3 regions of the Variovorax sp. OK605 genome follow, and region 3 is predicted to be linked to each of the others. Evidence: predicted binding sites of a transcription regulator. Region 3 holds the regulator's gene; each other region holds the start of a gene.

Region 1 (4,125 bases), on a different contig from region 3:
TTGAGGCCGAACAGCGGGCGCAGGATGCCGACCCGGCGGATCAGCCCGTCGGTCAGCAGCCAGCACCCGGCGAGCGTCAGCGCCACCAGCAGCACGGGCTCGGCGACCGGGCCGAGCGCCAGCGGTGCCAGCACGGTGATGCCCGCGACGATCAGCGTCTGGTGCAGCACGTACCACGGGTACACCGACTCGTTGGCCCAGCGCAGCCACGGCCATGGGCGGTTCAGGTGGCGGTGGCCGTGGCCCAGGATGGCCGCGACCGCCAGCCACAGGTAGAGCACGCGCAGCGTGTCCATCAGGAGGCCGGAGGCCGGCACTCTGGCGCCGGCGCGCAGCGCGAAGAACACCGCGATGACCGCCACGGCCAGCGCGAGCGACACGCGGCGCAGCCGCTCCAGTTCCCTCCACACGCCCGTGTCCACGCCCATCCAGTAGCCGTAGAGGAACAGCGTGAAGTAGAGGCTGTGCAGGTGGAAGTCGCGCACCAGGTTGTGCGTGGCCGGAAAGCGCGCGGCCAGCAGCAGGGTCCACAGCAGCAGCGGCACCACCGGCAGCACCAGCAGCTTCCAGCCGCGCAGGCCGTTGAAGGCGCGGCGCAGCCGTTGGCCGGCGGCCGAATTCCACAGCGGCAGCGTCAGGGCGACCAGCGCCGTGTACGTGAACAGGTAGGGCAGGTACCAGAGGTGGTTCCAGGTGATGCCGAACTCCGCGCCGTCGAAGGCCTGCCTGGGCCATGGCGCGCTCATCGACAGGTAGCGCAGCAGGAAGGCGCCGAAGCCCGGCGCGACGTGGCCGTTGGCCACGCCCTGCGCATAGGCCTGGTACGGCACGATCACCGCCATGCCGAAGGCCAGCGGCAACAGCAGCCGCAGCCCCCGGCTGCGCAACAGGCCCCAGGTGCCCTGGCCGCGGCTCAGGAAGCCGAGCGACACGCCCGAGATCAGGAACACCAGGTCCATGCGCCACAGGTTGAGCGCCACCATCGGCCACGGCAGCCATTCGGCGGCGTGCGGGCTCTTCAGGTGCCAGTGCCAGCCGGCCACGTAGTACATGCCCACGTGATAGAGGATGACGAACAGGAAAGCGAGCGCGCGCAGGGCGTCGATGTCGTGGCGGCGCTGGCCGGGGGTGGCGGTGGCGCTGGTGGTGGCAGTGGTGGTGGTGCTCATCGCAAGCTCCTCGAAGCAAAGAAGCCGCGATGCTCGGCCTGGCGCGGGCGGCGCGGCGCGGCCGGGGGATGGATCGCCCCCGGTTTGTGACGAGCGGTGGCCCGGAGGGACGAAAAAGCGCGAAAGCAGGCCGTCCCAGGGGCTGTTTTCGCGAGAATTCCCGCCATGGCAGACCCTCGCAAGAACCTGTACGAGCGCTACGAGCCGGTGCGCCGCTACGTGGAGGTGGGCTTCTGGATCGCTGTGATGGCGCTGCAGGCCGTGTTCAACACCTCGGTGGCGCTGGTCGACGCGCGCACCCGCGCCGAGCCGCCCGCCACCTGGCAGATCCTGGTCTGGGAAGGCTCCAGCCACCTCGTGCTGCTGGCGCTGGTGCCGGCCATCGTGGCGGTCGAGCGCTGGCTCTCGCCGTTGCCGCGCCGGCAGCTGCTGCGCTACCTCGCGGGTCACGCGCTGGCCAGCGTGGCCTTCAGCGTGGTGCACGTGGTGGCCATGTTCGCGCTGCGTGCGCTGGCCTACGCGGCGGTCGGCGAGCGCTACGACTTCGCGGGCTGGAGCGGCCAGTGGGGCTACGAATACCTGAAGGACGTGCGCGCGTACGCGTCGATCGTGTTCGGGATCTGGGCCTACCGGCTGTTCATGCTGCGGCTGCAGGGCGAGGCACGGGTGCTCGATGCGCCGGAGGAAAGGGCGGCACCGCTGCAGCCACTGTCGCCACCGGAGACTTCGACGGAACCGGAGGGCGTCGAATCCGCGATGCCGGAGGCACCTCCACCGGCCCCACCGCCGCCGCCCACCCGCCCCGAGCGCTTCCTGGTGCGCAAGCTGCGCCGCGAATTCCTCATCGCCGCCGGCGACATCGACTGGCTGCAGGCCGAGGGCAACTACGTCGGCCTGCACGTGAACGGCCACGACTACCTGCTGCGCGCCACGCTGACCGACTTCCTGGCCCAGCTCGACCCCGCGACCTTCATGCGCGTGCACCGCAGCCATGCGGTGAACCTGGGGCGCATCAAGGAGATCGAGCCGCTGGACGGTGGCGACGCCCGGCTGCACATGCACGACGGCACCACCGTGCCCTGCAGCCGCCGCTACCGCGACGCATTGGGCGCCGGCGCGGGCTGAACCGGTGCGCGCAAGGGTTCTGGAAGGCCCTTGTTTGGTTCATTCCGCACCATCAACGAGCTTTAGGCACCATTTTTGCTTTCTTTGGCCGCCGCTCCGACTGATTCGGGTGCGACGCACCAATTCAAATCAAAAACTGCAAGAAGCTTCCATGGACGCACTCAAACAGGGCGCAGATGCGCTGTTCATCCTTCTCGGCGCCATCATGGTGTTGGCCATGCACGCCGGTTTTGCTTTTCTCGAGCTGGGCACCGTGCGCAAGAAGAACCAGGTCAATGCGCTGGTGAAGATCCTGGTCGACTTCTCGGTATCGACCATCGTGTACTTCCTGGTGGGCTACGGCGTGGCCTACGGCACGCATTTCTTCGTGAGCGCCACCGAACTGTCGGCAAGAAGCGGCTACGAGCTGGTGAAGTTCTTCTTCCTGCTCACCTTCGCCGCCGCCATCCCGGCCATCATCTCGGGCGGCATCGCCGAGCGGGCCAAGTTCTGGCCGCAGCTCATCGCCACCGCGGTGATCGTGGGCTTCGTCTATCCGCTGTACGAGGGCATTGCCTGGAACAGGCACTTCGGCATCCAGGGCTGGATCGCCTCGCTCACGGGTCATGAATTCCATGACTTCGCGGGCTCGGTGGTGGTCCATGCCGTGGGCGGCTGGCTCGCGTTGCCGGCCGTGCTGCTGCTGGGCGCGCGCCGCAACCGCTACCGCGGCGACGGCTCGCTCAGCGCGCACCCGCCGTCGAACATCCCGTTCCTGGCGCTGGGCGCGTGGGTGCTGTGCGTGGGCTGGTTCGGCTTCAATGTGATGAGCGCGCAGAGCATCGACAAGATCTCGGGCCTGGTGGCCGTCAACTCGCTCATGGCGATGGTCGGCGGCACGCTGGTGGCGCTGGCCATGGGCAAGAACGACCCCGGCTTTGTCTACAACGGCCCGCTCGCCGGGCTGGTGGCCGTGTGCGCCGGCTCCGACCTGATGCACCCGCTGGGCGCGCTGGTGGTGGGCGGCGTGGCCGGCGCCATCTTCGTCAAGATGTTCACGCTGGTGCAGAACAAATGGAAGATCGACGACGTGCTCGGCGTGTGGCCGCTGCACGGCCTGTGCGGCACCTGGGGCGGCATTGCGGCGGGCATCTTCGGCACGCAGGCGCTGGGCGGCATCGGCGGGGTGAATGTGTGGGCGCAGCTGATCGGCACGCTGATGGGCGTGGCGTGGGCCGGGCTGGCGGGCTGGGCGGTGTACGGCGCGCTGAAGAAGGCGGTCGGGTTGCGGCTGACCCAGGAGGAGGAATACGACGGGGCGGACCTGTCGATTCACCACATTTCGGCCACGCCGGAGCGGGAGGTCAACTGGTGATCCGGCTGCCGGACCCTGCCACTCCATGTGTCCATCCCGGCATGTTCACGTAGTAGCGCACCGCCTTGCCCTGACCCGCCGCATACAACATGCCGTTGCGCACGAGGTCAGACAGGTCGCGCGTGGCCGTGGCCTTCGAGACGCGCACCATCTTCAGGTACTTCTCTACGTTGAGGCCGCCCAGGAAGCCGCCGTCGCCGGCCTCGAGCAGCCGTTGCAGCAACTGCCGCTGCCGCTCGTTGATGTCGTGCTGTGCATGCCGCGCCCAGAAGCGCGAGCGTTCCAGCGATGACTGGATCGTGTTGCCGGACGCGATGCATGCACGCCCGAAGGCCCCGGCGAACCATTGCACGAAGGCCGTCACGTCCATGCCGCCCGACTGGCCCGCTGCCAGCGCGTCGTAGTACCCCTTGCGGTCCGCCAGCATCTGGCGCGAAAGGCTGAAGAGCCGCGTTGCCGCACCGGTGTCCTGTGCCA
Region 2 (4,125 bases), 220 kb from region 3:
GGCGCGCAGTACGGCGGCTCGACCACAGCCATTCTGGTGAACCTGCCGGGCGAGTCGTCGTCGGTGGTCACCTGCATCGACGGCTACCAGATGGCAAGGCAGGGCCGCGCAGGCCCGGCACTGGCCGCGGCCGGCCTCGGCTCGTTCTTCGCCGGTTGCGTGGGCACGCTGATCCTGGCCGCCTTCGCGCCGCCGCTGACCGAGCTGGCCTTCAAGTTCGGCCCCGCAGAGTACTTCTCGCTGATGACCCTGGGCCTGATCGGCGCGGTGGTGCTGGCTTCGGGCTCGCTGATCAAGGCGGTGGCCATGATCGTGCTGGGCCTGCTGCTGGGCATCGTGGGCACCGACGTGAACTCGGGCGTGGCGCGCTACAGCTTCGACATTCCCGAGCTGACCGACGGCATCGGCTTCGTGGTGATTGCCATGGGCGTGTTCGGCTACGGCGAAATCATCGGCAACCTCTCGCAGCCCGACGACGAGCGCGAAGTGTTCACGCACAAGGTGAAGGGCCTGTGGCCCACCAAGGAAGACTTCAAGCGCATGACGCCCGCGGTGCTGCGCGGCACGGCGCTGGGTTCGGCCCTGGGCATCCTGCCCGGCGGCGGCGCGCTGCTGGCCTCCTTCGCCTCGTATGCGCTGGAGAAGAAGATCAAGATGCGCCCCGGCGAAGTGCCCTTCGGCAAGGGCAACATCCGCGGCGTGGCGTCGCCCGAGTCGGCCAACAACGCCGGCGCGCAGACTTCCTTCATCCCGCTGCTGACGCTGGGCATTCCGCCCAACGCCGTGATGGCGCTGATGGTGGGCGCCATGACGATCCACAACATCCAGCCCGGCCCGCAGGTGATGACCAGCAACCCGGAACTGTTCTGGGGCCTGATCGCCTCGATGTGGATCGGCAACGCGATGCTGATCATCCTGAACCTGCCGCTGATCGGCATGTGGATCAAGCTGCTGACGGTGCCCTACAAGTTCCTGTTCCCCGCCATCGTGCTGTTCTGCGCGATCGGCGTGTACTCGACCAACAACAACACCTTCGACGTATGGATGGTGGCGGCCTTCGGCTTCATCGGCTACCTGTTCATCAAGCTGCGCACCGAGCCCGCGCCGCTGCTGCTGGGCTTCATCCTGGGCCCGATGATGGAAGAGAACCTGCGGCGCGCGCTGCTGCTGTCGCGCGGCGCGTGGAGCGTGTTCGTCACGCGGCCGCTGTCGGCGGGGCTGCTGGTGGCCGCGGTGATGCTGCTCGGGATCGTGCTGCTGCCCGCCATCAAGGCCAAGCGCGAAGAGGCATTCGTCGAGGAGTGAAGACGCCTTGCGGTCTTGCAGGAAGCCCCCATCCGGGGGCTTTTTTCATTCCGGCCTGCGAGCCTGGCGCCCCCGGCCGGGACCGCGCTTGGAGCTGCTACCGCAGGAACGCGTCGTAAGCCGTCTTCAGGATCAGCGCGCTCACCACCACGATGAACACCACCCGCACGAAGCCCGCGCCGTGCTTCAGCGCCACGCGCGTGCCCAGCAGGCTGCCGGCCACGTTGGCCACCGCCATCACCAGCCCGTAGTGCCACCACACGTGGCCCTTGGCGGCCAGCAGGATCAGCGCGGCCGCGTTGGTCAGCGTGTTGATGATCTTGGCGGAGGCCGAGGCGTTCAGGAAGTCGTAGCCCATCCAGCGCACGAACAGGAACACCAGGAAGCTGCCCGCGCCCGGGCCGAAGAAGCCGTCGTACAGCCCGATCGACAGGCCGATGGTGCAGGCTGCCAGCGTTTCGGCCCGGCCGCTGAAGCGCGGCGCGTGCAGCCGGCCCATGTCCTTGCGCGCCAGGGTGTAGAGCAGCACGCCCAGCAGGATGACCGGCAGCGCCCGGCGCAGGAAGTCGCCGGGGAACATGGTGACGCCCCAGGCGCCCAGCATCGCGCCGGCGAAACCGAGCAACGCGGCAGGCCACAGGGCACCCCAGCGCATCTGCACGCGCTGGCTGAACTGGGCCGCGGCGGCGGCCGTGCCCCAAATGGACGCACTCTTGTTGGTGCCCAGCAGGGTCGCTGGTGGTGCGCCCGGAAACACGGCAAACAGCGCCGGCACCAGGATCAACCCGCCTCCACCCACGATCGAATCGACAAAACCCGCGAGCAGCGAGGCACCCGTGACCACCAGCATTTCCATGGCGGCGATTGTCGCACCCGCAGAACTATCAAAAAGATAGCTGCATTCGCACGTGCGACAAGCGCAGGAGGCCGATTTCGCTTGAGGAAAATGCCTGCCGCGCACGCGGCGAGCGGGCATAAAAAAGGCGCCGACCAGCGGCGCCTTTCAAGTTTTGACCAGGCATCTCGTACGGAGCCTTTGAGCATTTTTCTTGTTGATCGGGAATTTGTCTCCTCGGACCCTCGGCAGTACGAGCAGGGCCCGTTCGCGAGTGGGCAGACTTTAGGGCGTGCACCGCGCCAGTGCATTGGGAATTACCCGCTTTGCCTTACGTTCGAAATGCATTTCGCGTACGAAAGTGTTTCCGAGCGTTAACGGCATGGCACGACTTGTGCACGTAAGGCCTCAGTCCGCAACTCGAAGAAGACAACCGCCATGGCCTTGGCTCCCCAAGCCTCCATCAACGCGGCAGACACCGCGTGGATGATGACCTCGACCGCGCTGGTGCTGCTCATGACGCTGCCCGGCATCGCGCTCTTCTACGCGGGCATGGTGCGCCGCAAGAACGTGCTGGCCACCATGGCCGCCGTGGTGGCGATCGCCGCGGCGGTGTCGCTCACCTGGTTCGCGGTGGGCTACTCGCTGGCCTTCACGCCCGGCTGGCCCTGGCTGGGCGGCCTCGGCCGGCTCTGGTTCTCGGGCTTCGAGTACCTGAAGGACGCGGGCCAGGTGGCGGTGAGCCACGTGGCGCCCAACATTCCGGAGTCGGTCTACGCGATGTTCCAGCTGACCTTCGCGATCATCACCACCGCGCTGGTGCTGGGCGCCTTCGTCGAGCGCATGCGCTTCTCGGCGGTGCTGTGGTTCGCGCTGCTGTGGAGCGTGCTGGTCTATGCGCCGGTCGCGCACTGGGTGTGGGAGCCGGGCGGCTGGCTCGCGCAGATGGGCGCGCTCGACTTCGCGGGCGGCTCGGTGGTGCACGTCAACGCGGGCATCGCGGGGCTGGTGTGCGCCTATGCGCTGGGCCCGCGCAAGGGCTACGGGCGCGAGGCCTTCGAGCCCTACAACCTGGCCTTCACCATGGTGGGCGCGGGCCTGCTGTGGGTGGGCTGGTTCGGCTTCAATGCGGGCTCGGCGGTGGCGGCCGACGGGCGCGCCGGCCTCGCCATGCTGGTGACGCACATCGCCGCGGCGGCGGGCGCCATGAGCTGGATGGTGGGCGAGTGGACCGTGCGGCGGCGCCCCTCGCTGCTGGGCCTGTGCTCGGGCCTGGTGGCCGGGCTGGTGGCCATCACGCCGGCGGCGGGCTTCGTCACGCCGCCGGCCGCGCTGGCCATCGGCGCCATCGCGGGGCTGGCCTGCTATTGGGGCGCCACGGGCCTGAAGCACCTGCTGGGGGCGGACGACTCGCTGGACGTGTTCGGCGTGCACGGCATCGGCGGCATCGTGGGCGCGCTGCTCACGGGCGTGTTCGCCGACCCTCGCATCTCGGGCGCCGGCGGCGACGTGCTGACCCAGGCCATTGCCGTGGGCAGCGTCGCCATCTACAGCGCCACCGGCACGGCGGTGGTGCTTCTCCTGGTGCACCTGCTCGTGGGCCTGCGCGTCGACGCCGAGAGCGAACTGGCGGGCCTCGATCTTGCACAGCACAGGGAACACCTGGGGAGTTGATCCACCGACGGAGGGAACCGCCATGCCATCCATGTCCGAAAGCGAACGCATCGCCCTCGCCGCCCGCCTGCACGTGGCGCTGCGGCGAAAGCACGGGCGCGTGACCGACACCGAGTGGATGGCGACCAACGCCGAGTACGCCGCCGAGATCGTGCGCATGACCCGCGCGCACGCGGCGGACACGAAGGACGAAGAGCTCTACCTGCTCGCCACACGGCTCGAGCAGGCGATGGAGCCGCTGGCCCGCGCGGCGCGGTTGGCGGCGCGGCAGCCGGACGGAAATCCGCCTACGCCGCCGCCGCGCTACGTGG
Region 3 (4,125 bases):
CTGTCCACGTCCAGCAGCGGCACGCCGCCGTACGAGGCGGTCTTGCCGATCACGCGGTCGGGCGAATCGGCGTAGGCCTCGGCCAGGGTCCAGATCAGGTTGAGCTTGCCGCTGTCCAGGTCGTCGGCCATCGGGCTGTAGCCCAGCAGGTCGTTGGGCGCGGGCGGCGGCGGGGGTGGCGTGGTGCCGGGCGCGGTGGCGGCCTCGAAGCGGCGCTGCAGCTCCTCGCGCGACAGGTCGCTGGCCACGACCGACGCCACCGGCCGCACGTAGACGCTGTTCCAGTACTGGTCGAACAGGCTGCCCAGCCGCGGCATCAGCGCGCCGGTGACGAAGGTGTCCAGGTCGAGGAAGTTCTCGCCCGCGGTGCGCCGGAAGTACTGGTTGCCGATGTTGCGTCCGCCCGCCACCGCCATCGCGCCGTCGGCGATGAACAGCTTGTTGTGCATGCGCCGGTTCACGCGGCTGAAGTCGAACAGCGACGCGGTGAAGCGCTTCAGGATGCTGCCGCGTCCGGCCGGGAACGGGTTGAACAGGCGCAGCTCCACGTTGGGCGTGGCGGCGAAGCCGCGCAGCAGCTCGTCCTCGCCCGAGGTGTAGAGGTCGTCCATGAGCAGCCGCACGCGCACGCCGCGCAGCGCGGCGTCGCGCAGGGTGCGCAGCAGGTAGCGGCCGGTCTCGTCGTTCTCGATCTGGTAGTACTGCACGTCGAGCGTGCGCTGCGCGCGGCGGGCCAGCTGGATGCGGGTGTCGAAGGCGAAGTCGCCGCCGGGCATCAGGCGAAAGCCGCTCAGGTCGGGGTCGGGCTGGGCAGCCAGCGCGATCTTGCCCAGCGCGGTGTCGGCCGACGCGGCCATGGCCTTGGTGGGCGGGCGCGGGGCCTCGTCGGGCAAGGTGGCGCAGCCGGAAAAAAACAGCACGGCAAGCAAAGCCGACATCCAATGCCCCCAGCGCGACATCGGGCGACGGCTCATCGGCGGCTTTCTACAGCGCCTTGCGCAGGTTGGCGGGGGCGATGCGCAGCGCTTCGCGGTACTTGGCCACGGTGCGGCGCGCGCACTCGATGCCCTGCTCCTTCAGCATCTCGGAGATCTGGCTGTCCGACAGCGGCTTCTTGATGCTCTCGGAGCTCACGAACTGCTTGATCAGCGCGCGCACCGCGGTGCTCGACGCGTTGCCGCCGGTCTCGGTGCCCAGCGCCGAGCCGAAGAAGTACTTGAGCTCGACCGTGCCGTACGGCGTGGACATGTACTTGGCGGTGGTCACGCGCGAGATGGTCGACTCGTGCAGGCCCAGCTCGTCGGCGATCTCGCGCAGCACCAGCGGGCGCATGGCGAGCTCGCCGTGCACGAAGTAGCTCTTCTGCCGCTCGACGATGGCGTTGCTCACGCGCAGGATGGTGTCGAAGCGCTGCTGGATGTTCTTGATGAACCAGCGCGCCTCCTGCAGCCGCTGCGACAGCGCCTGGCTGCCCTCGCCCTTGTGCGCTTTGAGCGCGCCGGCGTAGATGTCGTGCACGCGCAGGCGCGGCATGACCTCGGGGTTCAGCATGACGCGGAACTTGATGTTGGTGCCGCGGCCCGTCTTGGTGACGATCACGTCGGGAATGACGATGTTGCGCTCGACGTCCACGAAGCGCCGGCCTGGCTTGGGCTCCAGGCGCGCGATGATCTGCAGCGCCGAGCGCACCAGCTCCTCGTTGGTGCGGGTGAGCGTGGCCAGCCGCTTGAAGTCGCGCCGCGCGAGCAGCTCCATCGGCAGCTTGCAGATGGCGATGGCGGTCTTGCGGACCAGCGCTTGGTCGTCGCTCTCGTCCTCGCTGGCCAGCGCGCGCAGCTGGATGCTCAGGCATTCGCCCAGGTCGCGCGCGCCGACGCCGGCGGGCTCCAGGCTCTGCAGCAGGCCCAGCGCCACCTGGAAGTGGTGCACGAGGTCGTCGAACTGGTCGTTGTCGTCGCCGGCCAGGCCCGAGGCCAGCGCGGGCAGCGAGTCTTCGAGGTAGCCGTCGTCGTTGAGCGATTCGATCAGGAAGCGCAGCGCGGCGTTGTCGTTCTCGTTCAGCCGCAGGCTCAGCGCCTGGCGGTGCAGGAACGACTGCAGCGACTCCTGGCTGCGCGCGAGCTCGGTGGCGTCGGCGCGTTCGTCGTCGCCCAGGTTGTTCTGGCGCGCGGGCGCGTCGCTGCCCCACTCGCTGTCGTCGGGCGCCGCCATGTCGACGGTGCCGTCGCCTTCCCAGTCGGGCTCGCGCTCGGTGATTTCGGCGGCCGGGCCGTCGGACTCCGTGCTGCTGGTGCTGGTTTCCGTGGACGTGCTGGAGGTGCTTGCGGATGGAGTGAAGTCGCCCTCGCCGCCATCGGCGCTGTCGCCTGCGTCATCGCGCGGCACCGGCGCATCGGCCGTGTCGAGCCCGAACTCCTCGCGCGCCGCCTCTTCCGCGGTGCGCTCCAGGAACGGGTTCTCGTCCAGCATCTGCTCCACCTCCTGGCTCAGTTCGAGCGTGGAGAGTTGCAGCAGCCGAATGGACTGCTGGAGCTGGGGCGTCAGCGCAAGATGCTGCGAGACGCGAAGGGACAGCCCTTGCTTCATGGAGAACCCGACCCTCCCTTACATCCGGAAGTGCTCGCCGAGGTACACCCTGCGTACTTCGGCGTTGTCGACGATCTCCGAAGGCGTGCCTTGTGCCAGCACGTGCCCGTCGCTGATGATGAACGCGTGGTCGCAGATGCCCAGCGTCTCACGCACGTTGTGGTCGGTGATGAGCACGCCGATGCCACGTTCCTTCAGGAAACTGATGATCCGCTGGATCTCGATCACCGCGATCGGGTCGATACCGGCAAAGGGCTCGTCCAGCAGGATGAAGCGCGGCTGGGTGGCCAGCGCGCGCGCGATCTCGACGCGGCGGCGCTCGCCGCCCGACAGCGCCAGCGCGGGCGAATCGCGCAGATGGTCCACGCGCAGGTCGGCCAGCAGCTCGGACAGGCGCTCTTCGATGTGCTGCTTGGACAGCGCCGCCATCTTGCCGTTGGCGTCGGGCTCCTGCTGCAGCTCGAGCACGGCGCGCACGTTTTCCTCGACCGTGAGCTTGCGGAAGATCGAGGCTTCCTGCGGCAGGTAGCTCAGGCCCATGCGGGCGCGGCGGTGGATCGGCATGTGGGCGATCGGCTCGCCGTCGATGGTGATGTCGCCCGCGTCGGCACGCACCAGCCCGACGATCATGTAGAACGAAGTGGTCTTGCCCGCGCCGTTCGGCCCGAGCAGCCCGACGACTTCGCCCTTCTGCACGTCGAGAGAGACGTCCTTCACGACCGTGCGGCTGCCGTAGCTCTTCTTCAGGCCGCGCGCGACCAGGCGGCTGCCCGGCGTGCCGTTGGCGTCCTGCGTTCCAGCGGTTTCGATCACTTGCGGGTTTCTCCCTCGTCACTGAGCGTGGTGCTCGGGCGCAGGCCCTTGCCGGGCGCCGGGGTGGGTGCCGGCGGCGGCGCCTTGGCACCGGCCGGAGCGCCCGGAACGGCAGCGCCGGGCGCGGTCGCGGCCTTGGGGGTCAGGATGGTCTTCACGCGGCCACCCGGGGTGGACGCGTTGACGGCGGTGTTCGGCGGCACGGTGGAACCGTTGACCGTGTAGGTGTCGTTGCTCTGGTCGTAGACGATCAGCGCGCCCTGGCTCTCGTCGTTCGGCGTGGCGCCGAGCAGGCGGCGCATCACGGCGTTGCGGATGAACTTGACGTTGTCGGCGCGGCTGTCGTACTCGATGACTTCCGACTCGCCCTCGATCCACTCGTCGGGCGCGTTGCGCTTCTGCTTGTAGTAAGCGCGCTTGCCGGGTGCCGCGGTGACCACGCCGTACTGGTAGCCCTCGGCGTCCTGGCGCACGTCCAGGCGTGCGCCGCGGATGATGATCGTGCCCTTGGTGACCAGCACGTTGCCCGTGAACACGCTGGTCTGCTTCAGGTCGTCGTAACGCATGGCGTCCGACTCGATGTTCATCGGCTTGGTACGGTCGGCGGTCTCGGCCAGCGCGCCCGAAGCGAAGCCGGCCAGCAGGAGCGCGGCGGCGGCCAGGCGGCCGACGCGACGCAGGAGGGGAGTGGTGGGGTAAGAGTGCAATGTCATAGAGGCACGAAAC

The links. The regulator sigma-54, encoded in region 3, starts transcription at its own class of promoters, with help from an activator protein. The targets are predictions, from matches to a motif close to TGGCANGNAANCTGCTTT.
Region 1: BM013_RS15215 (ammonium transporter) is a predicted target of sigma-54. The motif match lies at 2,359-2,376, and genes of this name have one in related genera.
Region 2: BM013_RS13285 (ammonium transporter) is a predicted target of sigma-54. The motif match lies at 2,524-2,541, and genes of this name have one in related genera.

Annotation. Positions count from the first base shown of each region.
Region 1 is NZ_FOWL01000005.1:195,073-199,197, forward strand. It holds gene BM013_RS15205 (acyltransferase family protein) at 1-1,169, opposite strand, end outside; gene BM013_RS15210 (LytTR family DNA-binding domain-containing protein) at 1,335-2,294, shown strand; gene BM013_RS15215 (ammonium transporter) at 2,446-3,648, shown strand; gene BM013_RS15220 (Fic family protein) at 3,638-4,125, opposite strand, start outside.
Region 2 is NZ_FOWL01000004.1:383,260-387,384, forward strand. It holds gene BM013_RS13275 (tripartite tricarboxylate transporter permease) at 1-1,305, shown strand, start outside; gene BM013_RS13280 (TSUP family transporter) at 1,403-2,161, opposite strand; gene BM013_RS13285 (ammonium transporter) at 2,579-3,814, shown strand; gene BM013_RS13290 (hypothetical protein) at 3,837-4,125, shown strand, end outside.
Region 3 is NZ_FOWL01000004.1:159,807-163,931, forward strand. It holds gene BM013_RS12275 (phospholipase D family protein) at 1-974, opposite strand, end outside; gene rpoN (RNA polymerase factor sigma-54) at 985-2,586, opposite strand; gene lptB (LPS export ABC transporter ATP-binding protein) at 2,605-3,399, opposite strand; gene lptA (lipopolysaccharide transport periplasmic protein LptA) at 3,396-4,112, opposite strand.